DNA from 3 places in the Variovorax sp. VaC1 genome. Region 2 is predicted to be linked to each of the others. Evidence: predicted binding sites of a transcription regulator. Region 2 holds the regulator's gene; each other region holds the start of a gene.
The links. Region 2 encodes sigma-54, which starts transcription at its own class of promoters, with help from an activator protein. Its sites were predicted from a motif close to TGGCANGNAANCTGCTTT; they were not measured.

Region 1 (7,975 bases), 360 kb from region 2:
GAAGTGCTGGTAGACCATGCCGATGCCCAGGGCGCGCCCCACGATCGGGTTGGCGATGTCCTGCTCGCGACCATCGATCAGGATGCTGCCCTCTTCCGCGCGCTGAAAGCCGGCCACGCACTTCACCAGCGTGCTCTTGCCCGCGCCGTTCTCGCCGAGCAGCGCGTGAACCGAGCCGGGCTCGACACGCATCGTCACGCGGTCCATCGCGGTGAAGCTGCCGAAGCGCTTGGTCAACTCGTAGGTATCGAGCGCGAGTGCGCCGGTGCCGGCGGGCAGGCCGCCGATGGGTTGCGCGGAAAGAGCGGCCGCCATGTGGTGCCTCAGGCCGTGGTCGCTTCGGGCGCGAGCGTGGCCAGCAGCGCCTGCGACGTGGTGTGCGCGCCGAACACGCCGCCCTGCATCGTGATCATCTTCAACGCCGCCAGATGGTTGCCATGGTCGGTGGCCGCCGTGCAGTCGGACAGCAGCAGGCACTCGAAGCCGCGGTCGTTGGCATCGCGCATCGTCGTGTGCACACACACGTCGGTCGTGATGCCGGCAAGGATCAGGTTCTCGATGCCGCGCGTGCGCAGGATCAGTTCGAGGTCGGTTGCATAGAACGAGCCCTTGCCCGGCTTGTCGATCACCACCTCGCCCGGCAGCGGTGCGAGTTCGGGAATCAGCTCCCAGCCCGGCTCGCCGCGCACCAGGATGCGGCCGCAGGGCCCGTCGTCGCCGATGCCCACGCCGTTCGCACCGATCTGCCGCGAACGCCAGCGCTTGTTGGCCGGCAGGTCGGCCAGGTCGGGCCGGTGGCCTTCGCGCGTGTGGATGATGTGAAAGCCCAGCGGCCGCAGCGCCGCGAGCGTGCGCGCGATGGGCTTGATGGGCGCCTGCACCAGCGACAGGTCGTAGCCCATCACGTCGACATACCCGCCCTTGCCGCAGAAGTCGGTCTGCATGTCGATCACGATCAACGCGGTGTTGTCGGGCCGCAGCGCGCCGTTGTAAGGCCAGGCATAGGGCTCGGCGGCGACGTGGCGTTCGGTGGTGTGGGCGAGGGTGGTCATGGCTTGGGTTCGGCCTGCGCGGGCACTCAGTTTTTTGTCGATGAAAGTTCGCCGGGGCTGCCGATGGCGGCGCTGCCCGGCTTGCAGGTGAACACCAGGATCACCAGCGTGAGCACATAAGGCACGGTGTTGAACAGGTGGTAGCCCCAGCCGACGCCGATGGACTGCAGCGCCGGCCCGATGGCGCCCGCACCGCCGAAGAGAAACGCCGCGCCCACGCAGCGCAGCGGGCTCCAGCGCGCGAAGATCACGAGCGCCACGGCGATCAGGCCCTGTCCGCTGGAGATGCCTTCGTTCCAGCTCCCCGGATAGAACAGCGTGAGCGACGCACCGCCGAGCCCCGCGATGAAGCCGCCCGCCGTGGTGGTCGCGGTGCGCAGGCCCGAGACCGAGTAGCCGAGCGCGCGTGTCGCCTGTGCCGAATCGCCCGCCATGCGCACCAGCAGGCCGGCGCGCGTGCGCGCAAAGCCCCACCAGAGCAGCACCGCCAGCGCCACGCCGATGGGCACCAGCGCGTTGAGCTGCAGCGCCGAGCGCACCACCGTGTTGTCGCTCCAGAAGCCCAGCGGGATCGCAGGAATCTGCGGCGCCTGCGGCTGGATCAACGGCTTGCCCAGGTAGAAGGCGAGCCCAGTGCCCAGCAGCATCAGCGCGATGCCGGTGGCCACGTCGTTCACGCGGTCGAGCGAACACAGCAGGCCATGCAGCAGCGCCAGCGCCGCGCCCGCCGTGGCGCCGATCAACACGCCGAGCCAGGCCGAATCGGTGAGGTACGCGCCGCCGAATGCGGCCATGGCCGACAGCACCAGCACGCCTTCGAGCCCGAGGTTGATGCGGCCCGACTTCTCGGTGAGGCATTCGCCCAGACTCACGAACAGGAAGGGCGCGCCCACGCGCAATGCGCCGCCGACGATGCCGGCGATCAGGGCGATCCATTGGTCGGCCGTCATTCAACGGCCTCCGCGCTGCAACGGTCTGGCACCCTTTCCCAGAGGGAGAGGGGACAAGACAAGGAGCCCCTCCTCATGTGTAGCTCCTGGCCTCGGGCAGCATGCGGTCGCCCACGGTCTTCCAGTTGACCGTGCGCAGCCCCTCACTCGCCAGGATCAGCACGAAGGCAATGCCCTGCAGCACCAGCACCGATGCATCGGGCAACCCGAGCCGTCGCTGCAGCAGGCTGCCGGCTGCACCAAAGCCGCCGAACAGGATCGCCACCGGCACGATGGCCACCGGGTTGTGTCGCGCGATGAACGACACGAGGATGCCTGCATAGCCGTACCCCGCGATCAGCGAGGCGTTGGCGTTGGTGTGCACCGCCGCCACCTCGACCGCGCCCGCGAGCCCCGCGCACGCGCCGCCCAGTCCGCAGGCGGTGAGGATGAGCCGCGTGGCCGGCAGGCCCACGAGCTGCGCGGTGCGCGGATTGCCGCCGACCACGCGCACCGAAAAACCCGAAGCCGTCGCGCGCAGCCACCAGCCGAGCCCGAGGCAAGCCACGACGCCGATCACCAGCCCCCAGTGCACGTCGGAACCTCCGATGCCGCCGATCAGCATGCCGTCGTTCAGTGCGTGGGTCGAAGGCTTGTTGAGGCTCGCCGGATCGCGAAGCGGCCCTTCAACCAGGTGCTTGAAGATGCCGATGGCGATGTAGGCCAGCAGCAGGCTGCTGATGGTTTCGTTGATGCCGCGGTACTGGCGTAGCCAGCCCGCGAGCATGATCCACAGCCCGCCGACGACCGCACCCGCGATGCACACCACCACCGTGCCGACGATGTTGCCGGGCAGCGGCACCGCTTGCGCAAGCGCCGCGCAGGCCAGGCCGCCCAGCACCAGCGCGCCTTCGCCGCCGATGACGATCAACCCGGCGCGCGCGGGCAACGCCACGCACAGCGCCGTGAGCATCAAGGGCGCCGCGCGCTGCAACGTGTTTTGCCACGAGAACCAGTCGCCGAACGCGCCCTTGAAGAGCGTCGTCCAGACCTCCACCGGATCGACACCGGCAAAGGCCACCAGCAGGCCGAACAGCAGCAGTGCCGCCGCAATGGCGAACACCGGCAGGGCGAATTCCTTGAGCGCGTGGCGCATGACGAGGCTCCGCGGATCAGGCCTGACCGATGACGCCTTCGACGAGGTAGTTCATCTTCTCCAGCTCCAGGTCGGTCTGCTTGAGCACCTTGCCGGCCGGCACCACCACGGCGCCCTTGTTGTCCTTGATGCCGTCCTTGAAGATGTCGAAGGTGCCCGCGATCATCTTTGCCTTGATGTCGTCGGCCTGCTTCTTCGCGGCGTCCGTCACCATCGGGCCGTAGGCGGACATCTTCACGTAGCCTTCTTTCAGGCCACCGCGCAGAAAGTTGGGGTGCGGCTTGCCGGTTTGCGCGGCGTCGATGGCGGCCTTGTAGGCAGTGAGCCAGTTCCACTCGGCACCCGTGAGGTACGCGTTGGGCGCGAGCTTGGCCTGGCTCGCGTGGTAGCCGCAGACCATCTTGCCGCGCTTGGCGGCTGTCTCGACCACCACCTTGGGGCCATCGACGTGCATGGTGAACACGTCGCAGCCCTGGTCGGCCAGGCTGTTGGTGGCCTCGGCCTCTTTCACGGCCATCGACCAGTCGCCCGTGAAGATCACGCTGCAGGTGATGTTCGGCTTGACAGAGCGCGCACCGAGCGTGAAGGCGTTGATGTTGCGCAGCACCTGCGGAATCGGCTTGGCAGCGACGAAGGCGATCTTGTTGCTCTTCGTCATGTGCGCGGCGATCACGCCGTTCAGGTACTGGCACTCATCGATGTAGCCGAAGAAGCTGCCGACGTTCTTCGGGTGCTTGCCCTCGGTCCAGAGGCCGCCACAGTGCGAGAAGCGCACGTCGGGGTACTTGGGCGCGACCGCGAGGATGTGCGGATCGAAGTAGCCGAAGGACGTGGGAAAGAGCAGCTTGGCGCCGTCTTGCGAGATCATGCCGGCCATGGTCTTCTGCACGGCGGCGGTCTCGGGCACGTTCTCTTCTTCGACCACCTTGATGCCGGGCAGCTTCTTGATTTCGGCGGCGGCCATGGCGTGCGCCTGGTTGTAGCCGTAGTCGTCGCGCGCGCCGACATAGATCACGCCGACGGTGAGCGGCTTGGCCTGCGCGCCGGCCAGGGTGCTCCAGCCCCCGAGCGCACCAACGGCGCCCAGCGCGGCCAGGGACTTGAGGGAATCACGGCGATTGAGTTGGCTTGTCATGGCGTTCTTTCGAGGAGTGGAGGAAGGTGCAAAAAATGTGCTGCCGCATCCGGCGTCAGACCGGCAGACTCACGTGGGCCGCGACCACGCGCCAGCCTTCGGCGGTGCGCAGCCAGGTCTGACTCTGGCGGCCGATCTCGCGGCTGCCAGAGCGGCGAAATTCGACGTTGGCGGTCGCGAAGTCGCGGCCGTAGGTGGTGATGACGGTGCGCAGCAGTTCGCGTGGCGGGCTCTGCACGGGCAGCGAAGCGCGGAAGGCGCGGATGTCGGCGTGGCCGTAGTGGTTCTCGGAGAAGCCGTAGCGCAGCGTGTGCGGGCTGTTCCAGAACAGCTCGTCGAGCACCTCGCGTTGGTTGCTTACAAGCGCTTCTTCGTAGCGCGCGAACACGGCGCTGACTTCGGCGTGCACGTCGGGGATGTTGATCTCGGGTGTCATCGGCGCACCTCCTGCTGGAAGGTGTCGAGGCTCGCGATGTACGCGCGCCAGCCACCGTGATGGGTCACGTCTTGCGCACCGGCCAGCGCATGGCCTTCGCAGATGAAGCCGTGCACCCAGCTGCCATCGGCCAGCTCGACGCTGCCGAGGCCAAGCGGTGGCGGGATCAATGCGAGGAAGCCGCCGATTTGCGCAAGAGGCACCGCCCACACTTCGAGTGCGATGGCCGCGCCGCCTTCAGCCACGCGCTGCAGGCCGGGCTTGGGTGGCGTGGTGCCGGGCAGTGCGTGAAGACGGTAGGACGGCGCGGTGGTCATGGCGCGCAGCAGCGTGGCGCCGCGCTCGGTGAGCTGCCCGTTGAGCGGCATGCCCGAGAGGTGCGCGCCGACCACTGCGATGGGCAGCGTGTCGGCCGCCACCGCGCGCAGCCCCGGCACCGCGCGCGGCGCGGGCAAGGGCTTGCCGGTTGCGCCTTGCGCAAGACCCGTGGCGTGGTGGTAGCGCTGGCCCAGCTCGGCCAATGCGAGGTCGCTGCCGCACGGGCCGATCAAGGTGATGCCGAAGGGCAGGCCATCGGCACGCAGGCTGCTCGGCACCGAGAGCGCGGCGTAGTCGAGCAGGTTGACGAAGTTGGTGTACGCGCCGAGGTTGCGGTTGAGTGCCACCGGGTCGGCGCGCATCCGCTCGCGGCTGTAGTGCGTGGGCGCGGTGGGCACCAGCAGCACGTCGATGTCGCGCCACATCGGCTCGACCTGCTGCGCGATGGCACGCAGGCGCGTTTGCGCGTCGAACACGTCGGCAGCCGTGTAGTTGCGGCCGCTTGCAAGGATGCTGCGCACGGGCTCGATCACTTCACTCTCGTGGGCGTCGAAGAACTCGCGCACCGCGGCGTAGCGTTCGGCGACGAGTGCGCTTTCATAAAGCAGCGCGGCGGCCTCGGCCAGTGGCGCATGGGGAATGGTGACGGGCGTTCCGCCCAACGCGATGAGCTTCGTCTGCGCATCGGCGAAGGCCTGTTCGGCGGCGGTATCGCCGAAGAAGGCCAGCGCGTCGGGCACGCCGAAGCGGAAGTGCGCGGGCAGCGGCTGGCGGCGCAGGGGCACGTCGCGCGAATACGGATCGCGCGTGTCGCGGCCCGCGGTGGCCAGCAGCACATCGACCGCCAGCGCCACGGTGCGCGCAAAGATCGACACGCAATCCGCGCTCTGCGCCGCGGGCACCACGCCGAAGGCGCTCAGCAGGCCGCGCGAGGGCTTGAGGCCGACGATGTTGTTCAGGCCGGCGGGCACGCGGCCGGAGCCGGCGGTGTCGGTGCCCAGGGCGAAGTCGACCTCTCCGTCGGCGACCACGCAGGCCGACCCGGAGCTGGAGCCACCCGAAACCAGGCTGGCATCGAAGGCGTTGGGCACTTCGCCATAAGGAGAGCGCGTGCCGTTGAGTCCGCAGGCGAACTGGTCGAGATTGGTCTTGCCGACAAGTGATGCACCGGCGTCGAGCAGGCGCTGCACCACGGCGGCGTGGGCATCAGGCAGGCGGTCGAAGGCCGGGCAGGCGGCGGTGGTCGGCACGCCGGCGACGTCGATGTTGTCCTTGACCGCGAAGCGCAGGCCGGCGAGCGGGAGGACCGCGCCAAGCCTTTCACCGGCGTGCGCGCCAACCAGGGGCACCGCGAATTTCGCGATCCAGGCGGCGGCGGGCGATCCGTTTTTTACATGCACCATCTTTAAGCATCCCAACTTGTGTACAAGTCGAGATGCAAGCAATGTGCCAGCGGCGACCACAGGTCGCGCGGATCAGGAACAGGTGGGAGGATTTACTCCCTCTCCCCTTGGGGGGAGGGTTGCGGTGTAGTGCCGCCGATAAGGCACGACCCCTGAATGAACGCCACGGCCCTCACCCCTCCCTCTTCCCAAGGGGAGAGGGCGTCAGACCATTCAGCTCTTCTTCGCGTCGCGGTAAAGCTTCTCGACCTTCGGCAGGTTCGCTTCGAGCTTGGTGATGCGATCCGGCCCCGTCGGATGCGTCGACAGGAAGTTCAGCCCGCCCTGGTTCTTCGACGCCGCAGCCATCTTCTGCCAGAGCGTCACCGAAGCCTTCGGGTCGTAGCCCGCGCGCGCCGCGAGTTCGAGGCCCACGAGGTCGGCCTCGGTCTCGTCGCTGCGGCTGAACTTCAGCGTGATGAGCTGCGTGCCGGCGCGGGCCGCGATGTCGCCCACCTGGCCGAGCCCCAGCAGTTGCGCGCCGATCGACAGCGCCGCCCCCGTGCCCGCGCTCTTGGCCATGCGGGCGCGGGCATGCTCGCGCAGCGCGTGGGCCATTTCGTGGCCCATCACCATCGCGACCTCGTCGTCGCTCAGCTTGAGCTGCTCGAGGATGCCGGTGAAGAAGGCGATCTTGCCGCCGGGCATGCAGAAGGCGTTGATCTGCTTGCTGCCGATCAGGTTGACCTCCCACTTCCAGTCGCGCGCACGCGAGTTCCACGGCGTGGCAAAGGGAATGAGCCGCTGCGCGATGGCGCGCAGGCGCTGCAGCTGCGGGTTGTTGTCGCCGGCCAGGGCGCCCTTGGCGCGGGCCTGTTCGAGCAGCTCGGCGTACTGCTGCACGCCGGCCGCCTCGACCTTCTCAGCCGGCACGATGTTGCGCGCCACCGAGGCACTGCCGACATTGACCTGCGCCAGCGCGGGCCCGGCCAGCACCGCGCCCGCGGCGGCCAGCAGGAAGGCCCTTCGCGGCTGCCAGGGCGAGGCCGCGGAAACGGTGGAGTCGGCGGAATCAATACGCAGAAGGCGTTCGCATCGTGTGCACATGGGCCGGATCATAGGAACAAATGAACGCAAAAGGCCGGCCGATGTCCCCGTGCACTCATGGACAATCCGGGGCTCATGTCCGCCTCGCCCGTCGAAACCCCCACCGCCCCTTCCCCGCCCTGGCGTGACGCCCTGAAGGTCTACCTCGAGCCCGCCACGCTGCGCATGCTGGCGCTGGGCTTCTCGGCCGGGCTGCCGCTGCTGCTGGTGCTGGGCACGCTGAGTTTTCGCCTGCGCGAAGCCGGCATCGACCGCACCACCATCGGCTACCTGAGCTGGGTCGGGCTGGCCTATGGCTTCAAGTGGGTCTGGGCGCCGCTGGTCGACCGGCTGCCGCTGCCGCCGCTGACCACGCTGCTGGGGCGGCGACGCGGCTGGCTGCTGCTGGCGCAGTGCATGGTCATCGCGGGTCTGATCGGCATGGCGCTGAACGACCCGCGGCTCGGGCTCACGCCATTGA
Region 2 (7,975 bases):
CGGCCGGTGACGCTGAAGGCCGTGCGTTTCAACTGCTACCTGAGCCCGCTGATCAACCGCCAGGTGTGCGGCGGCGATTTCGAGACCACGGTGGAGCGCAGCGACTGGGGCATCACCTGGGGCCTGAACTTCGGCTTCGAGAACAAGGTGAAGCTGCTGGTGCAGGTGGAGGCGGTCAACGTCCAGCCGTAAGCCGGCCAGTGCGGCGCACCCGGGCGGGCTTCTTACCTGGCGACGCTCTTGCGGGCGTTCTGCCCCAGGCGGCCGCCCGAAGCCCTGGACGACTTCAAGCGCTGGCGAACGGCAGCGGCGGCACGCGGGAGGTTGAGCAGCGCGAGCATCCAGGCGCCCGTGACGAGGGTCATCACCGCGCCGAAGATCAGTTGCTCGGAAACCGGCGCGTCGCTCCAGTAGAAAAAACCGAGCAGAAACGACAGGACCACGGCCCAGACGGCGAGAAGTAGAAGGTTTTTCATTTTGCGCATCGCGGGGTCCGATGGAGAAAATGTAAATGAAAAGAAACCAAAGTACTACTTACAGTTTACTTTTCATGCCCCGATGAGCGTGCATTTCTGCACGTTGTTCTCGCATTTCAAAGCACTACCAGGAGCCAGAACCCATGAACAACACCCTTTCCCTGCTAGGTATCGCCGGCGCGATGGCCGTGGGCGCGATGAGCCCCGGCCCCAGTTTCGTCATGGTGGCGCGCACGGCCGTGGCCTCGCGCGGTGACGGGCTGGCGGCGGCGCTGGGCATGGGCGCCGGCGGCCTGGTCTTCGCGATCGCCGCGCTGGCCGGCCTGCAGGCCGCGTTCCTGGCGGTGCCCGGCCTTTACCTGGCGATCAAGGGTTTCGGCGGCGCCTACCTGATCTACCTGGGCATCCGGATCTGGCGCGGGGCGCGGCAACCGCTGAACGTGGCGGCAGACGCCGGCGACTCCCCGCGCCAGCACCGCCGGGGCGGACGCACCTTCCTGCTGGGCCTGGCAACGCAGGTCAGCAACCCGAAGACGGCGGTGGTGTACGCGAGCATCTTCGCGGCCTTCCTGCCGCGCGAGGTGCCGCTGGTGCTGGCGCTGGCGGTGCCCGCGGTCATCTTCTGCATCGAGACGGGCTGGTACACCATCGTCGCGCTGACGCTCTCATCGGCGGCGCCGCGTTCCGCCTACCTGCGCTACAAGGCCTGGATCGACCGGGCCGCCGGCGGCGTGATGGGCCTCCTGGGCCTGCGGCTGGTGTGGTCGGCCGTGCGCGGCGGCAACTGAAGAGAAGCCGACCCGGCGGCGCCCGCGCGGCTAAAGCAGGCTCTCGGGCGTGAGCGGCGCCAGCAGTTCGAGCATCGTGCGGTCCCAGAAGCCCGAATCGGGCTCCTCGTGCAGCACGGTGGTCTTGCCGGCCTCTTCGCTGACCCACTCGATGCGCGAGCCATCGCTGCCTTCGGCAAAGCGCAGCCGGTAGGCGCCCTGCTGCTTGAGCACATCGATCAGCTTGAGCGTCTGTTGCGCCATTTCGGGGCTGCGGATGAACAGCCCGATCTCGGTGTTGTGCGACTCGGAGCGCGGGTCGAAATTCATCGAGCCGACGAACAGGATGCGCTGGTCGATCACCGCCGACTTGGCATGCAGCCGCCCGACCGAGGTGCCGAACAGCCCCAGCCGCACGCTGCGCCGCGTGCGCGTCGAACTCAGTTCATAAAGATCGGCGCCCAGCCGGAGCATGTCCGGCCGGTAGCGCCGGTAGGCGGTGTGGACCAGCGGCTCGTCGGTTGCAGCCAGCGAATTGGTGACGACGCTGATCTTCACGTTGCGCCCCCGGATCTCGCGCATCACCTCCAGCCCCGTGGCGCCGGGGATCAGGTAGGGCGAGACGATGGTCACCTCGGAGCGCGCGCGGCGCATCTGCTCGACCACGTTGTAGCGCACGCTGTCGACGTCCAGCAGCGGCACGCCGCCGTACGACGCGGTCTTGCCGATCACGCGGTCGGGCGAGTCGGCGTAGGCCTCGGCGGTGGTCCAGATCAGGCCCAGCTTGCCGGCGTCGAGGTCTTCGACCATCGGGCTGTAGCCGAGCACGTCGTTGGGCGCGGGCTTGGGCGGCGGCGGCGTGGTGTCGGGGCCAGTGGCGGCGTCGAAGCGCTTCTGCAGTTCTTCGCGCGACAGCCCGCTGGTCACCACCGACTGGATCGGCCGCACATAGACGCTGTTCCAGTACTGGTCGAAGAGCACGCCAAGGCGCGGAATCAGCGCACCGGTGACGAAGGTGTCGAGGTCGAGAAAGTTCTCGCCCGAAGTGCGCGTGAAGTACTGGTTGCCGATGTTGCGCCCCCCCGCCACCGCCATCGCGCCGTCGGCAATGAACAGCTTGTTGTGCATGCGGCGGTTGACCCGCTCGAAGTCGAACAGCGAGGCGGTAAAGCGCTTGAGCAGGCTGCCGCGCCCGGCCGGGAACGGGTTGAACAGGCGCAGCTCCACGTTGGGCGTGGCGGCCAGGCCGAGCAGCAGTTCGTCTTCGCCCGAGGTGTAGAGATCGTCCATCAGCAGGCGCACGCGCACGCCGCGCTGGGCCGCATCGCGCAGGGTGCGCAGCAGGTAGCGGCCGGTCTCGTCGTTCTCGATCTGGTAGTACTGCACGTCGAGCGAGCGCTGGGCGCGGCGCGCGAGCTGGATGCGCGTGTCGAAGGCGAAGTCGCCGCCGGGCATCAGGCGAAAGCCGCTCAGGTCGGGGTCGGGCTGCGACGCCAGCGCGATCTTGCCGAGCGCGGTGTCGGCCGAGACGGCCATGGCCTTGGTGGGCGGGCGCGGGGCCTCGTCGGGCAAGGTGGCGCAGCCAGCAAACAGGAGCACGGCCGCCATGGCGAAAACCCAGTGCCCACAACGCGACAGCAGGCGACGAGCCATCGGCGGCTTTCTACAAAGCCTTGCGCAGGTTCGCGGGCGCGATGCGCAGCGCCTCGCGGTACTTGGCCACCGTGCGCCGCGCGCATTCGATGCCCTGCTCTTTCAGCATCTCGGAGATCTGGCTGTCCGACAGTGGCTTCTTGATGCTCTCGGAACTCACGAACTGCTTGATGAGCGCGCGCACCGCGGTGCTCGACGCATTGCCGCCGGTCTCGGTGCCGAGCGCCGAGCCGAAGAAGTACTTGAGCTCGACCGTGCCGAACGGCGTGGCCATGTACTTGGCGGTAGTCACGCGCGAGATGGTCGATTCGTGCAGGCCCAGCTCGTCGGCGATCTCGCGCAGCACCAGCGGCCGCATGGCCAGCTCGCCGTGCACGAAGTAGCTCTTCTGCCGCTCGACGATGGCGTTGCTCACGCGAAGGATGGTGTCGAAGCGCTGCTGGATGTTCTTGATGAACCAGCGCGCCTCCTGCAGCCGCTGCGACAGCGCCTGGCTGCCTTCGCCCTTGTGCGACTTCAGCGCGCCGGCGTAGATGTCGTGCACCCGCAGGCGCGGCATGACCTCGGGGTTCAGCATGACGCGGAACTTGACGTTGGTGCCGCGCCCGGTCTTGGTGACGATCACGTCGGGAATGACGATGTTGCGCTCGACGTCGACGAAGCGGCGCCCCGGCTTGGGTTCGAGCCGCGCAATGACCTGCAGCGCCGAGCGCACCAGCTCTTCGCTGCTGCGGGTGAGCGTGGCCAGACGCTTGAAGTCGCGCCGCGCGAGCAGCTCCATCGGCTGCTTGCAGATGGCAACGGCGATCTTGTAGACCTGCGCCAGTTCTTCGTCTTCGCCCGCGTCTTCGGCGGCCAGCGCGCGCAGCTGGATGCACAGGCACTCGCCCAGGTCGCGCGCGCCCACGCCCACGGGCTCCAGGCTCTGCAGCAGGCCGAGCGCCACCTGGAAGTGGTGCACGAGGTCGTCGAACTGGTCGTTGTCGTCGCCCGCCAGGCCCGAAGCCAGGGCCGGCAGCGAGTCTTCGAGGTAGCCGTCGTCGTTGAGCGATTCGATCAAAAAGCGCAGCGCGGCGCTGTCGTTCTCGCCCAGGCGCAGGCTCAGGGCCTGGCGGTGCAGGAACGACTGCAGCGACTCCTGGCTGCGCGCGAGCTCGGTGGCGTCGGCGCGTTCGTCGTCGCCCAGGTTGTTCTGGCGCGCGGGTGCGTCGCTGCCCCACTCGCTGTCGTCCGGTGCCATGTCGACAGTGCCGTCGCCCTCCCAGTCGGGCTCGCGCTCGGCGATCTCGGCGGCGGGGCCGTCGGTGTCGGCTGCCGAGGCGGTGTCGGTGGACGCGGTCGTTGCGCTGGCGCTGGGCGCGGAGGAGAAGTCGCCTTCGCCGGCCTCGCCCGCTTCATCGCGCGGGACCGGCGTGTCGACGGCGTCGAGCCCGAATTCCTCGCGCGCCGCTTCTTCCGCGGTGCGTTCGAGGAACGGGTTCTCGTCGAGCATCTGCTCCACCTCCTGGCTCAGTTCGAGCGTGGAGAGCTGCAGCAGCCGGATCGACTGCTGCAACTGGGGGGTGAGCGCGAGATGCTGCGAGACGCGAAGGGACAGCCCTTGCTTCATGAGGAAACGGCTCCCCCCCAGGCTGCGCGCTTTGCGCCATGCCACTCCCCTGCCGGTAGCGGGCAAGCCGCTTCGGGCGGCCGTGCGCGACACCCTCCGCGCAGGAGCTCCGCTCGGATGACGGCCACGTTCATCCTTGACCCTCGCCGCACGATCACATCCGGAAGTGTTCGCCCAGGTACACCCTGCGTACTTCGGCGTTGTCGACGATCTCCGAGGGTGTGCCTTGTGCCAGCACATGCCCGTCGCTGATGATGAACGCGTGATCGCAGATGCCCAGCGTTTCACGCACGTTGTGGTCGGTGATGAGCACGCCGATGCCGCGTTCCTTCAGGAAGCTGATGATCCGCTGGATCTCGATGACCGCGATCGGGTCGATACCGGCGAAGGGCTCGTCCAGCAGGATGAAGCGCGGCTGGGTCGCCAGCGCGCGCGCGATCTCGACGCGACGGCGCTCGCCGCCCGACAGCGCAAGCGCCGGCGAATCGCGCAGGTGGTCGACCCGCAGGTCGGCCAGCAGTTCGGACAGGCGCTCTTCGATGTGCGCCTTCGACAGCGACACGAGCTTGCCGTTTTCGTCGGGCTCGCTCTGAAGCTCCAGCACGGCGCGCACGTTTTCCTCGACCGTGAGCTTGCGGAAGATCGAGGCCTCCTGCGGCAGGTAGCTCAGGCCCATGCGGGCGCGGCGGTGGATCGGCATGTGGGCGATCGGCTCGCCGTCGATCGTGATGTCGCCGGCGTCGGCACGCACCAGGCCCACGATCATGTAAAACGAGGTGGTCTTGCCGGCACCGTTCGGCCCCAGCAGTCCGACGACTTCGCCCTTCTGCACGTCGAGCGAGACGTCCTTGACCACCGTGCGGCTGCCGTAGGTCTTCTTCAGGCCGCGCGCGACCAAGCGGCTGCCCGGCGTGCCGTTGGCGTCCTGTGTTCCAGCGGTTTCGATCACTTGCGGGTTTCTCCCTCGCCACCGAGCGTGGTGGTCGAACGCAGGCCCTTGCCCGGTGCCGGGGTGGGCGCCGGAGCCGCGGGTTTCGCGCCGGCCGGGGCGGAGGCGCCGGCCGCGGGCGCCGGGGCGGCCTTGGGGGTGAGGATGGTCTTGACGCGGCCGGTCGGGGACGACGCGTTGACCGCCGTGTTCGGCGGCACGGTGGAACCGTTGACCGTGTAGGTGTCGTTGCTCTGGTCGTAGACGATCAGGGCGCCGTGGCTCTCGTCGTTCGGCGTCGAGCCGAGCAGGCGGCGCATCTCGGCATTGCGGATGAACTTGACGTTGTCGGCGCGGCTGTCGTACTCGATGACTTCGGACTCGCCCTCGATCCACTCGTCGGGCGCATTGCGCTTCTGCTTGTAATAAGCACGCTTGCCCGGGGCTGCCGTGACCACGCCGTACTGGTAACCCTCCGGGTCCTGGCGCACATCGAGACGCGCACCGCGGATGATGATGGTGCCCTTTGTTACCAGCACGTTGCCGGTGAACACGCTCGTCTGCTTCAGGTCGTCGTAGCGCATCGAGTCGGACTCGATGTTCATCGGCTTGGAGCGGTCGGCGGTCTCGGCCTGCACGCCCGAGGCGAGGCCGGCCAGCAACAGCGCGCCGAGGGCCAGGCGGCCGATGCGACGGAGAAGGAAGGGGGTGGTGGGGTAAGAGTGCAATGTCATAGAGGCACGAAACTTGCTCGGCATTGTATGCGGCTGATTGCGTCAGCCCCGCACGCTCAGATGAAAAAGCCCGCCGAAGCGGGCTTGACTTTCCTTCCTGGATCGTCTCCAGGAACACCGCGGAACCGGCTCGCCGGACCGCAGGTGTTGCCCCTTCGAGGGGCTCGGCGCTGCGCCGCAAAGTGCGCGCAGCCCGAGGTGAGTAAGGCTCAGCCCTTCTTTGCTTCGCCGATCAGGTAGTTGACGACCTGCAGCACCTTGGTCATGTTGCCGGCGGTTTCGCCATCCACATACCAGCGGCCGGCCACGGCCATCGCCGGCACGCCGGCCACCTTGTAGGCGTCGGTCATCTGCGAGGCGCGCTTGGCCTTGCTGGCCACGCCGAACGAGGTGAAGACTTCCTTGAACTTGGCGCCGTCGAGGCCGTTGGCCGCTGCCCAGGCAATGATGTTGGCGTCGCCGTTCACGTTCTGGCGCTGTGCGTGGATCGCATTGAATACCTTCGGCTGGTATTCGTCGACCTTGCCCATGGCTTCGAGCGCGTAGTACAGGCGCTGCTTGGCCTCGACGTCGTTGCCCACGAAAGGCACCGGAATGCGGCGGAAGGCCACTTCCTTCGGCACGGTCTTGATCCAGGCTTCGAGCGACGGCTCGAAATCGTTGCAATGCGGGCAGTTGTACGAGAAGAACTCGACCACCTCGATCTTGCCGGCCGGCGCATCGACCGGCACGCGCTTGTCGAGCACCAGGTACTCGGAGCCGGCCTTGGGCGCGCGCGCCTGGGCATAGGCCGGGTTGGCGGCCAGGGACAGCAGCCCGAGCGAAGTGGCGGCCAGCGAAAAGTCACGACGTTTCATTGAAAGGGTTCTCCTGTTGGTACGGCAGACTGAGCCGGCGCGCGGCGGGGAGTTCCCCCGCTCCCGGCGCGCCCAAGGCCATGGATGGTGGCGGCAAACGCCGCGCGGCGAAGCTTAAGGGCTATTTGTGGCAGCGCCTCACCCACAAGGTGTGAAGAAACCGTAGCGAGCGCGCCGAGCTTGCATCGAGGACCGGAGCCGTACTTTGTACGGTGAGGACCGCAGGTGCGAGATCGGGGGGCGCAGCAGGTTTATTCGCACCTTGTCAGCGTTGGACGCGAACCAAGGCCGATTCCAGGCCGCCGCCGTCGAGCCGCTCCTTGAGCCGGTCGGCGTCGTCCTTCTTGTTGAACGGGCCGGCGCGCACGCGGTAGACCGTGCGGCCCGCCTGCTCGCGCTCGGTGACCTTGGCTTCGACGCCCATCAGCGACAGCTTGGCGCGCTGGGCTTCGGCGTCGTCGGTGGTGCGGAAGGCGCCGGCCTGCACGAAGTACATGAACGGATCGGCACCCGAGGCCGGCGCCGGCGAAGCGGCGGTGCCGCCGGCACTGTTGGCGCGGCTGCTCGGGGCGGCCGAGGCCGTGGTCGTGCTGCTGCCCGAACCGCCACCCGAACGCGCGCGGGCGAGATCGCCCAGCGGATCGTTCGACGGCGGCAGCGCGTTGGCTTCGGCCGGCACGGGCGCGGTGCGCGGCGGCTTGGTGGTGGGTGCCACCACCACGGGCACCGGCGGCGCGGTCGTCGTGGGCGGGATGGTGGCCGGGGCCACGGCGGTCGTCGCCGGCTCGCCGGTGACGGGGTTGACCGGGCCGGTGGCGGCAGGCGCGGGCTTGGGCGCCCCGGCCTTGCCGGCCAGCGGCGCATTCGGGTCCCAGTCGCGGTTCTTGCGGGCTTCGGCTTCGTCCTGCTCGGCGCCGCCCTTCTGCGTCTTGGTCACGAACGGGATCGGCA
Region 3 (7,975 bases), on a different contig from region 2:
CGCCCAGTTCGGGCAGCCGCTCGAAGGCGCGGAACTGCGGCGAGTACGGAAAGTTGTCCTTCGGGTCCTTCCAGCTGCCATAGACCAGATGCAGCAGGAAGTTGGCCGCCATGTAGTTGAGCATCAGCGTCGAGATGATCTCGTTCACGCCCAGCTTCAGCTTGAGCCACGCGGGCCCCAGCACCCAAAGCAGGCCGCAGCCCACGGCCGCCACGAACATCAGCGGAAGGCGCAGGTTCTCGGGGCCGATCTGCCACATCGAGATGGCGGTCGCGCCGATGGCGCCCCAGACCATCTGGCCTTCCAGGCCCAGGTTCCAGAAGCGCGCGCGGAACGCGATGGAGCCCGCCAAGCCGACCAGGATCATCGGCGCGGCCTGGAACAGCACGGCGCGAAAGTTCTGGCCGTCGAGAAAGGTCTGCACCACGAACTCGTTGGCGAGTTCATCGGCCGGCACACCGGCGGCCACGAGGATCGCGGCGGAGATCACGAAGCCGACTCCCAGCGCCGCCGCGAGGATCAGCGCCTGCCAGCGCCATGCCATGTGCTGGCGGATTTCCAGCGCGTAGCGGCGGCCGGCGAGCGGTTGTGCCGTTCGTGCGCCTTGATGCGTTGCCGGCTTTGATGGGGAAGGGTGTGCCATGTCGGCGGCCAGCGATGCGTCAGCCATGGTCCACCATCGCCTGTCCGATGGCCTGGCGGTCGGCCGGTTGCGCGAACTCGCCTGCGATGCGGCCACGCGTCATCACGCCCACGCGATCGGCCAGCTGCAGCACTTCGTCGAGGTCTTCGCTGATGAGCAGCACCGCAGCGCCACCGTCGCGCGCGGCGCGCAGCCGCGCATGCACCTCGGCGCTCGCGCGCACGTCGAGCCCGCGGCTGGGGCTGTGCGCCAGTACCAGCGTCGGCGACTTGCCGAACTCGCGCGCCAGCACCAGCTTCTGCGCATTGCCACCCGACAGCAGCGCGGCCTTCTGCGCCACCGAGCGCACGCCTTGCACGTCGAAGGCGCGCACGGCCTCTTGCGTGTCGCTCTGGATGCGGCCACGGCGCAGATGCCACACCGGGCCATAGCGCCCGCTGTGCACGCGGCCGATAGCGTAGTTCTCGGCCACCGAGAGGCCGCCCGCGAGCGCGAGCCCGTAGCGGTCGGCCGGAATCGCGGCAATGCCGAGCCCGCGCCGCGCTGATGCGGGCATCGCCTTGAGATCGCCATGCCCTTCGAGCCGGATCTCCCCCTCGGTCGCTTCGCTCGGCAGTCCCATGATGGCGCCGGCCAGTTCGCCCTGGCCATTGCCGCCCACACCGGCAAGGCCATAGATTTCGCCCGCGTGCAGTTCGAGGTCGACACCGTCGAGCACGCGCCGTCCTTGCGGCGAAGCGGGCGAGCGCAGCCCGCGCACCGTGAGGCGCACCGGGCCGCGTGCCACCTTCGCGGGCTGATAGCCCGATGCCGAAATGGACTCGCCCACGGTCAGCTTCACGAGTTCGGTCACTGACGTCGCACCCGGCTCCAGCGTGGCCACCGTGCGTCCACCGCGCATCACCGTCACGCGGTCGGCATAGGTCTTCACGTCGGCCATCTTGTGCGTGACCAGGACCACGGCAGCACCCGCGCGCGCCAGCCCCTGCACGGTCTGCAGCAGGCGCGCGGCTTCCTGGTCGGTCAGCACGGCCGTGGGCTCGTCGAGGATCAGGATGCGCGCGCCCGCCAGCAGCACCTTGAGGATTTCCACGCGCTGCTGTTCGGCGATGGAGAGGGCGTCGATGCGCTTGGCCGGATCGATCTCGAAGCCCAGCTCCGAGGCCTTGTTGCGGATGTCGCGTTCGATCTCGCGCAGCCGCTCGCCGTGGCTCTGGAACTCGGCCGGCGGCGGCGCGGTGAGCAGGATGTTCTGCGCCACCGTGAACGGCCGAACCAGCTTGAAATGCTGGTGGACCATGCCGATGCGATGCCGCGCCGCATCGCGCGGCCCGGTGAAGCGCACCGCGTTGTCGTCCACCAGCAGTTGCCCCGCCTCCGGCGCATAGAGCCCGGCCGCGATGTTCATCAGCGACGACTTGCCCGCGCCGTTCTCGCCGAGCAGGGCGTGCACCTCGCCCCAGCGCGCGGCGAAGTGGGCGTCGGTCAATGCCGCGAAGCCGTCGAAGGACTTGCGGATGCCGGTGAGTTCGAGCGCGTTGGGCATGGTGCTTTCGGCTGGCTGCTTACTTCTGCGTGACCACGCCCTTGACGAACCAGTCCATCTTCCAGAGGTCGGCGTCCGACAGCACCGCGCCCTTGGCCACGCGCTCCTTGCCGTCGCGGTCGGCCAGCGGGCCGGCGTAGATCTGCTTGCCCTTGAGGATCGCCTCGCGCTCCGCCGTGATCTGTGCGGCCTTGTCCTTGGGCACGGCGGGGCCGAAGCCCGCGATGTCGGTGCCGCCGTCCTTCATCTCGATGAAGGCGCCGTAGGGGGCGGGCTTCCAGTTGCCGGCCATGACCTTCTTCAGTTCGGGCGTGAGAAAGCGGTCCCACACCCACACCGACGAGCACAGCGTGGCCTTGGGCGCGAACTGGCGCAGGTCGCGGTGGTGGCCGGTGCCGTACACGCCGCGCTCCTGCGCCACGATCTGCGGCGTCGGGCTGTCGACGTGCTGGCCGATCACGTCGGCGCCCTGGTCGATCAGCGCGGCGGCTGCTGCGCGTTCCTTGATGGGGTCGTTCCACGCGCCGGTGTAGATCACGTTGACGGTGGCGTTGGGGTTCATCTTCTGCGCACCGAGCGCGAAGGCATTGATGGTCCAGTTCACCACGCCGAAGGGGTTGGCCGCGACGAAGCCGAGCTTGCCCGTCTTCGATGCCGCGCCGGCCGCCATGCCGCACAGGTACTGGCTCTCGTAGGTGCGGCCGTAGAACGATTCGAGGTTGCTGCCGTTGGTGGTGCCCGAGCCGTTGAGGAAGGCCACGTCGGGGTACTTGGCGGCCAGGTCCTTGAAGCTGTCGGAATAACCGAAGGCCGTGCCGATCACGATGTTGGCGCCGCGCTGGATGAACTTCTCGGCCGCTGGCTTGATAGCCGATGCGTCTTCGGGCACGTTCTCGACGAACTGGATCTTCTGGCCGATTTCCTTTTCGATCTTCACGCGGGCTTCGTCGAAAGCCTGCGTCCAGCCGCCGTCGTTCTTCGGGCCGAAATAGAGCATCGCGATCTTGGGCTTGTCCTTGAGGGTGAAGCCGTCGGCCGCCATCGCGGGCGGCGTGATGAAGCACGCGCCGCCGGCTGCGAGCGTCAGTGCAAGGCCAAGAAAGCCGGTGGGGTGTGTGCGCAGCATGGAGCAACCTTTCATGGGAAGCAGGGGAAGGACAGACGAAGAGAAGTGGGAGTCGCCGCGCGCGTCACATCATGAAGTTGATGCGGAACACATTGCCTTCGGGGTCGAGCAGCACGGACTGGTACCAGTTGTAGTAAGTGACGTAAGGCGGCTTGATGAGCGTGGCGCCTGCTTCGAGCGCAACGGGGACCATGCGGTCGACGTGGGCCTGGCTGTCGACGTCGATGTTCAGAAGGAACTTCACGCCGCGTGTGTCGGAGAACTCGGAAAGGTGCAGCAGCTCGTAGGCGTCGAGTGCGTTGAAGCCCAGGCTCGACTTGCCGGTGTCGAGCCCTCGAAAGATGGGCGAGCGGATCGCCTCGATCTCGGGGAAGCCGAAGACGCGCTGGTAGAAGCCGCTGAGCGCGACCACGTCTTTGGCGAAGACGTTGACGTAGGAGAGGTGGGCCATGCCGGTCTTGACAGTCCTGAGGGCTAAGCCGCGACCTTGGTGCCGCCGAAGGTCGTCTGCTTGACGAACTTCGAGGTGAGGTGATCGCCGGAAGAAATGGGCGCGTACTTGGGCTGCTCGCCGGGTGCGAGACAACTTGGAAGGCACTCGACCATCGCGTCGTAGTTGGGCTGGTGAAAGAACACCAGCGACTGCCTGCGGTTGGTGCTCGCCACCTCGAACGGCGGGTTGATCACGCGGTGCAGCGTCGACACCCACTGGTCGTTGGTCCACTGCATCATCAGGTCGGCGATGTTGACGACCAGGCCGCCTTCGACCTGCGGCACATCGACCCATTGGCCGGCCTTGTTGAACACCTGCAGGCCCTTGTCGTCGGGCAGCACGATGGTGAGGCTGCCGTAGTCGCTGTGCGCGCCTGCGCGCAGCTGGCCGGGCAGCGGTTGCTCGCGCTGCGGCGGATAGCTCAGCACGCGGAACATGCTGATGTGCCTGTCGATCTTGTCGTCGAAGAAGGTCTCGGGCAGCGAAAGGCCGAGCGCGAAGATGCGCATCAGCGAGCGCGAGAGATCGCTCATGGCCTCGAAGTAGCCTTCGTAGGCTTCGCGGAACCCGTCGATGGGCGGCCAGCTGTTGGGCTCGAAGTGCGGACCCGCTGCAGGGCCGCGGTGGTAGTCGTCGTCGGGCACGTTCGACGGGCCGACGGAGAACGACTCTTTCAGGTCGCCCGGTGCGGCTTCTTCGAGGCTGTACGACAGGCCCTCTTCGCCGACCGCGCTGTAGCCGCGCACCGCGTCTTCGCGCGGACGATCGACCTTGCGCTTCTCGCCCAGCGGCATGTCGAAGAACCGGCGCGACAGTGTCGACACGCGCGAGATCAGCTCCGTGGAAATGCCGTGATTGGTGATGACCAGGAAGCCGATGCTGCGGCAGGCTTCGTCGACCTTTCTCGCAACCTCCGACTTGCCTTCGGGGCTGCCGGAGAAGTAGGGCGCGAGATCGATGATGGGGACAGACAGAAGGGTCATGGGACGTTCCTTGTGCGTGGCGTGTGTACCCGTGCTCCATGCAACGTCTGTGCCAGTTGGACCAAATGGACAAATCGCTTTTGCCGCGTCAGCATGGTGCGCGGCGCAAGGCCTGCAGGCCGTTGCGGCGCAGGGCGATGCACCGTGGCCTTACAGTGGTGCGCCGTCGCGATGGGGGCTTGCAGGTATGGCCCGTGCAAGCCCGCTCTTCGCAGGCGAGTGAACGAACGAATCCGGAATCCAGAAGAAGCGAGGGAAGATGCCGAAGACCAAGGCGCTGGCCGCAGCCAGCAGCAAGACCACCACCGACAAGCCGGCGCGCAAGCGTGCGAAGCCCGCCGTGCGCAGCGCGTCGGCCGTGAACCGGCGGCTGCGCCAGATCGAGGACAAGCGCAGTGCGATCCTCGGTGCTGCGCTGGGGCTGTTCTCGCGCTTCGGATTGCATGGCACCTCGATCGACCAGGTGGCGGCGCGCGCCGACGTGTCGAAGAGCAACCTGCTTTATTACTTCGCGAACAAGGAAGAGCTGTACGTCAACGTGCTGCGCGATCTGCTCGCGCTGTGGCTCGAACCGCTGCGTGGCTTCAGCGCGGAGCAAGACCCGGCCGAGGCCATCGGCGACTACATCCGGCGCAAGCTGGTGGTATCGCGCGACCGGCCGGATGCGTCACGCTTGTTCTGTCTTGAAATGATCCAGGGTGCGCCGCTGTTGCGGGATGAACTCGATCGCGAACTGCACACGCTGGTCGAGCGAAAGTCGGAAGTCATCAAGGCGTGGATCGAAGCCGGCAAGCTGGCGCCGGTCGATCCGCATCACCTGATCTTCGCGCTGTGGGCGGTCACGCAGCACTACGCGGATTTCGGTGTGCAGGTTCAGGCGCTGACGGGGCACACGCTGGACGATGCGGCGTTCTTCGAGCAGACGGTAGAGAACGTTCAGCGCATCGTTCTTCAGGGCATCGCGCCACGCTAGGTCTTGCTCCCTCCCCTTCCGGGGGAGGGTTGGGGTGAGGGCAAGCGGCGTACCTATTGGGCGCTCTGCCTGCCCCCATCCCAGCCTTCCCCCAGAGGGGGAAGGAGCAATGCAAAAGACATCGCTTGCGGATGACCCAGGAAGGATCAGTGCTGCGGCGGCACCGCGATCTCGTGATAGCGGCGATCGAAATAGATCAACCCCTGCGCTGCCCCACCGATGGCAATGGCCACCGCTTCGCAGAACAGCACATCGTGCGTGCCCGCATGCGTGGCATGCAGCACGCGGCAGTCGAAGGACACGGCCGCATCGTCGAGCATCGGCGAGCCGGTGGTCTTGCTGCTCCAGTTGCCGGCCGCGAAGCGTTCGTCCATCGGCGTCTTGCCGCCGAACAGCGCTGACAGCGTCTGGTGCCCGGCGGACAGCACGTTCACGCACAGCACGCCATTGGCCTTGAAGGCGGGGTACACCGAGGCCGAGCGGTTCAGGCACACCAGCAGCATCGGCGGCTCGTCGGTCACGCTGCACACGGCCGAGGCCGTGAAGCCGGCGCGGCCCGCGGGGCCGTCGGTGGTGATGATGTTGACCGCCGCGCCCAGCCGCGCCATCGCATTGCGGTAGTCGGCCTTGGGCAAGCCGGGCGGCAGTCCGGTCAGGTTCGATGCGGGGGAGTGGGAGGCCATCGCGTTGAGCATGGGGTGACTTTTTCAGGCCAGCAGGCAGGCTTCGTCGAAGGGCAGCCGCGGCAGGCGGCCGAACACCTTCGACACGTCGCCGTGGCCGAGGTTGATGAGGAAGTTGGCGCTCCAGTCGGTGCCCTCGAAGAAGGCGGCATCGACCTTCGCCTTGTCGAAGCCCGACATCGGGCCGGCGTCGAGGCCCACGGCGCGCGCTGCGAGCAGCAGGTAGCCGGCCTGCAGGCTGGCATTGCGAAAGGCCGTCTCGTGCGCGGCCTCGGGGCTGCCGGTGAACCAGCTGCGCGCGTCGGCATGCGGGAACAGCGTGGGCAGCTTGTCGTAGAACTTGCGGTCCCATGCGGCGATCACCGTGACCGGCGCGTTCATGGTCTTGTCGAGGTTGCCCTTCGACAGCGCGGGCGCCAGGCGCTGCTTGCCTTCGGGCGTTCGCACGAAGACGAAGCGCGCGGGCGAGCAGTTGGCCGAGGTCGGGCCGAGGCTGGCGAGTGCGTAGACCTGCTGCAGTTGTGCGTCGGACACCGGTTCATCGGTCCAGCCGTTGTGGCTGCGCGCGCCGGTGAAAAGAAGCGACAGGGCCGCGTCGTCGAGTGTGGATGTGGTGGTCATGCGGGGACTGTGGATTGAGTGGGTGCGCTCACCCGCGAGAGAAAGTCGAGCAGGCTGCGGTTGAAGGCATCGGCCTCGGTCACGCTGTGCGCATGGCCGCCGTGTGGCATGAAGTCGAGCGTCACGTCGCGCAGGCCATCGGCCAGGCGCTGCGAGCAGGTCCAGGGCACGAGCACGTCGTCCTTGGCGGCGGCGACCAGCGTGGGGGCGGCGATGTCGGCAAGGCGTGCGTCGATGTCGAAGGCGCGCAATGCGGCGATGCGCGCGCGCATGTTGGCCTCGCCGGGGAAATGCGCGAAGGCGTGATCGACTTCATCGGCCACGCGCTGTGCATGCTCGGCGCACCATGCGGCGGGGTAGAGAAAGATCGGCTGCGCTTCCACGTAGGCACGCGGGCCGCTGGTACCCAGCAGCGTGAGCCGCGCATCGAAGCAGCGCGCCGAATGCGGGTTGGGCTTCGACCATGCGTTGATGAGCACCAGGCTGGCAATGCGCTCGGGCGCGTCGAGCGCAAGCTGCAGGCCGACGAGTCCACCGAGCGCATGGCCGGCGAAGTGGCACTGCGCGGTGTTCGTGGCGTCGAGCATGTCGATCACGTCGCGCGCCATGTCGGCAATCGCATAGGCCTCGGGCAATGCGGCGGGGCTGCGGCCCGTGCCGCGCTGGTCGTACGCAACCACGCGGTAGCCCGCGTCGACCAGCGCTCCGAGCTGCGGCTGCCAGAACCCGGCCGAGCCGCCGAGGCCGGACGACAGCAGCACGGTGGCCGCCGCATCGGACGGCCCGTGCACCTCGCAGTGCAGCGCGCTCATCGCGTTCAGGCCTTGTTTCCGATGTGGGCGATCGAGGCGATCTCGATCAGCGCATCGGGCTTCACGAGGCCGCACTGGATGCAGTAGCGCGCGGG

Region 1: atzF (allophanate hydrolase) is a predicted target of sigma-54. The motif match lies at 6,461-6,478, and genes of this name have one in related genera.
Region 3: ACGLHS_RS30675 (isopenicillin N synthase family dioxygenase) is a predicted target of sigma-54. The motif match lies at 4,829-4,846, and genes of this name have one in related genera.

What each region holds. Positions count from the first base shown of each region.
Region 1 covers NZ_JBIGLT010000007.1:402,468-410,442, forward strand. The annotation lists gene ACGLHS_RS27325 (ABC transporter ATP-binding protein) at 1-315, opposite strand, end outside; gene ACGLHS_RS27330 (cysteine hydrolase family protein) at 324-1,052, opposite strand; gene ACGLHS_RS27335 (ABC transporter permease) at 1,079-2,002, opposite strand; gene ACGLHS_RS27340 (ABC transporter permease) at 2,076-3,137, opposite strand; gene ACGLHS_RS27345 (BMP family ABC transporter substrate-binding protein) at 3,154-4,272, opposite strand; gene hpxZ (oxalurate catabolism protein HpxZ) at 4,328-4,708, opposite strand; gene atzF (allophanate hydrolase) at 4,705-6,429, opposite strand; gene ACGLHS_RS27360 (M48 family metallopeptidase) at 6,643-7,515, opposite strand; gene ACGLHS_RS27365 (AmpG family muropeptide MFS transporter) at 7,573-7,975, shown strand, end outside.
Region 2 covers NZ_JBIGLT010000007.1:46,937-54,911, forward strand. The annotation lists gene ACGLHS_RS25780 (YceI family protein) at 1-192, shown strand, start outside; gene ACGLHS_RS25785 (hypothetical protein) at 225-476, opposite strand; gene ACGLHS_RS25790 (LysE family translocator) at 620-1,264, shown strand; gene ACGLHS_RS25795 (phospholipase D family protein) at 1,295-2,896, opposite strand; gene rpoN (RNA polymerase factor sigma-54) at 2,907-4,505, opposite strand; gene lptB (LPS export ABC transporter ATP-binding protein) at 4,660-5,454, opposite strand; gene lptA (lipopolysaccharide transport periplasmic protein LptA) at 5,451-6,167, opposite strand; gene ACGLHS_RS25815 (thiol:disulfide interchange protein DsbA/DsbL) at 6,377-7,024, opposite strand; gene ACGLHS_RS25820 (SPOR domain-containing protein) at 7,290-7,975, opposite strand, start outside.
Region 3 covers NZ_JBIGLT010000009.1:182,062-190,036, forward strand. The annotation lists gene ACGLHS_RS30655 (ABC transporter permease) at 1-670, opposite strand, end outside; gene ACGLHS_RS30660 (ABC transporter ATP-binding protein) at 663-2,189, opposite strand; gene ACGLHS_RS30665 (BMP family ABC transporter substrate-binding protein) at 2,209-3,315, opposite strand; gene ACGLHS_RS30670 (VOC family protein) at 3,380-3,766, opposite strand; gene ACGLHS_RS30675 (isopenicillin N synthase family dioxygenase) at 3,790-4,791, opposite strand; gene rutR (HTH-type transcriptional regulator RutR) at 5,051-5,764, shown strand; gene rutF (NADH-dependent FMN reductase RutF) at 5,911-6,447, opposite strand; gene ACGLHS_RS30690 (malonic semialdehyde reductase) at 6,472-7,068, opposite strand; gene rutD (pyrimidine utilization protein D) at 7,065-7,880, opposite strand; gene rutC (pyrimidine utilization protein C) at 7,886-7,975, opposite strand, start outside.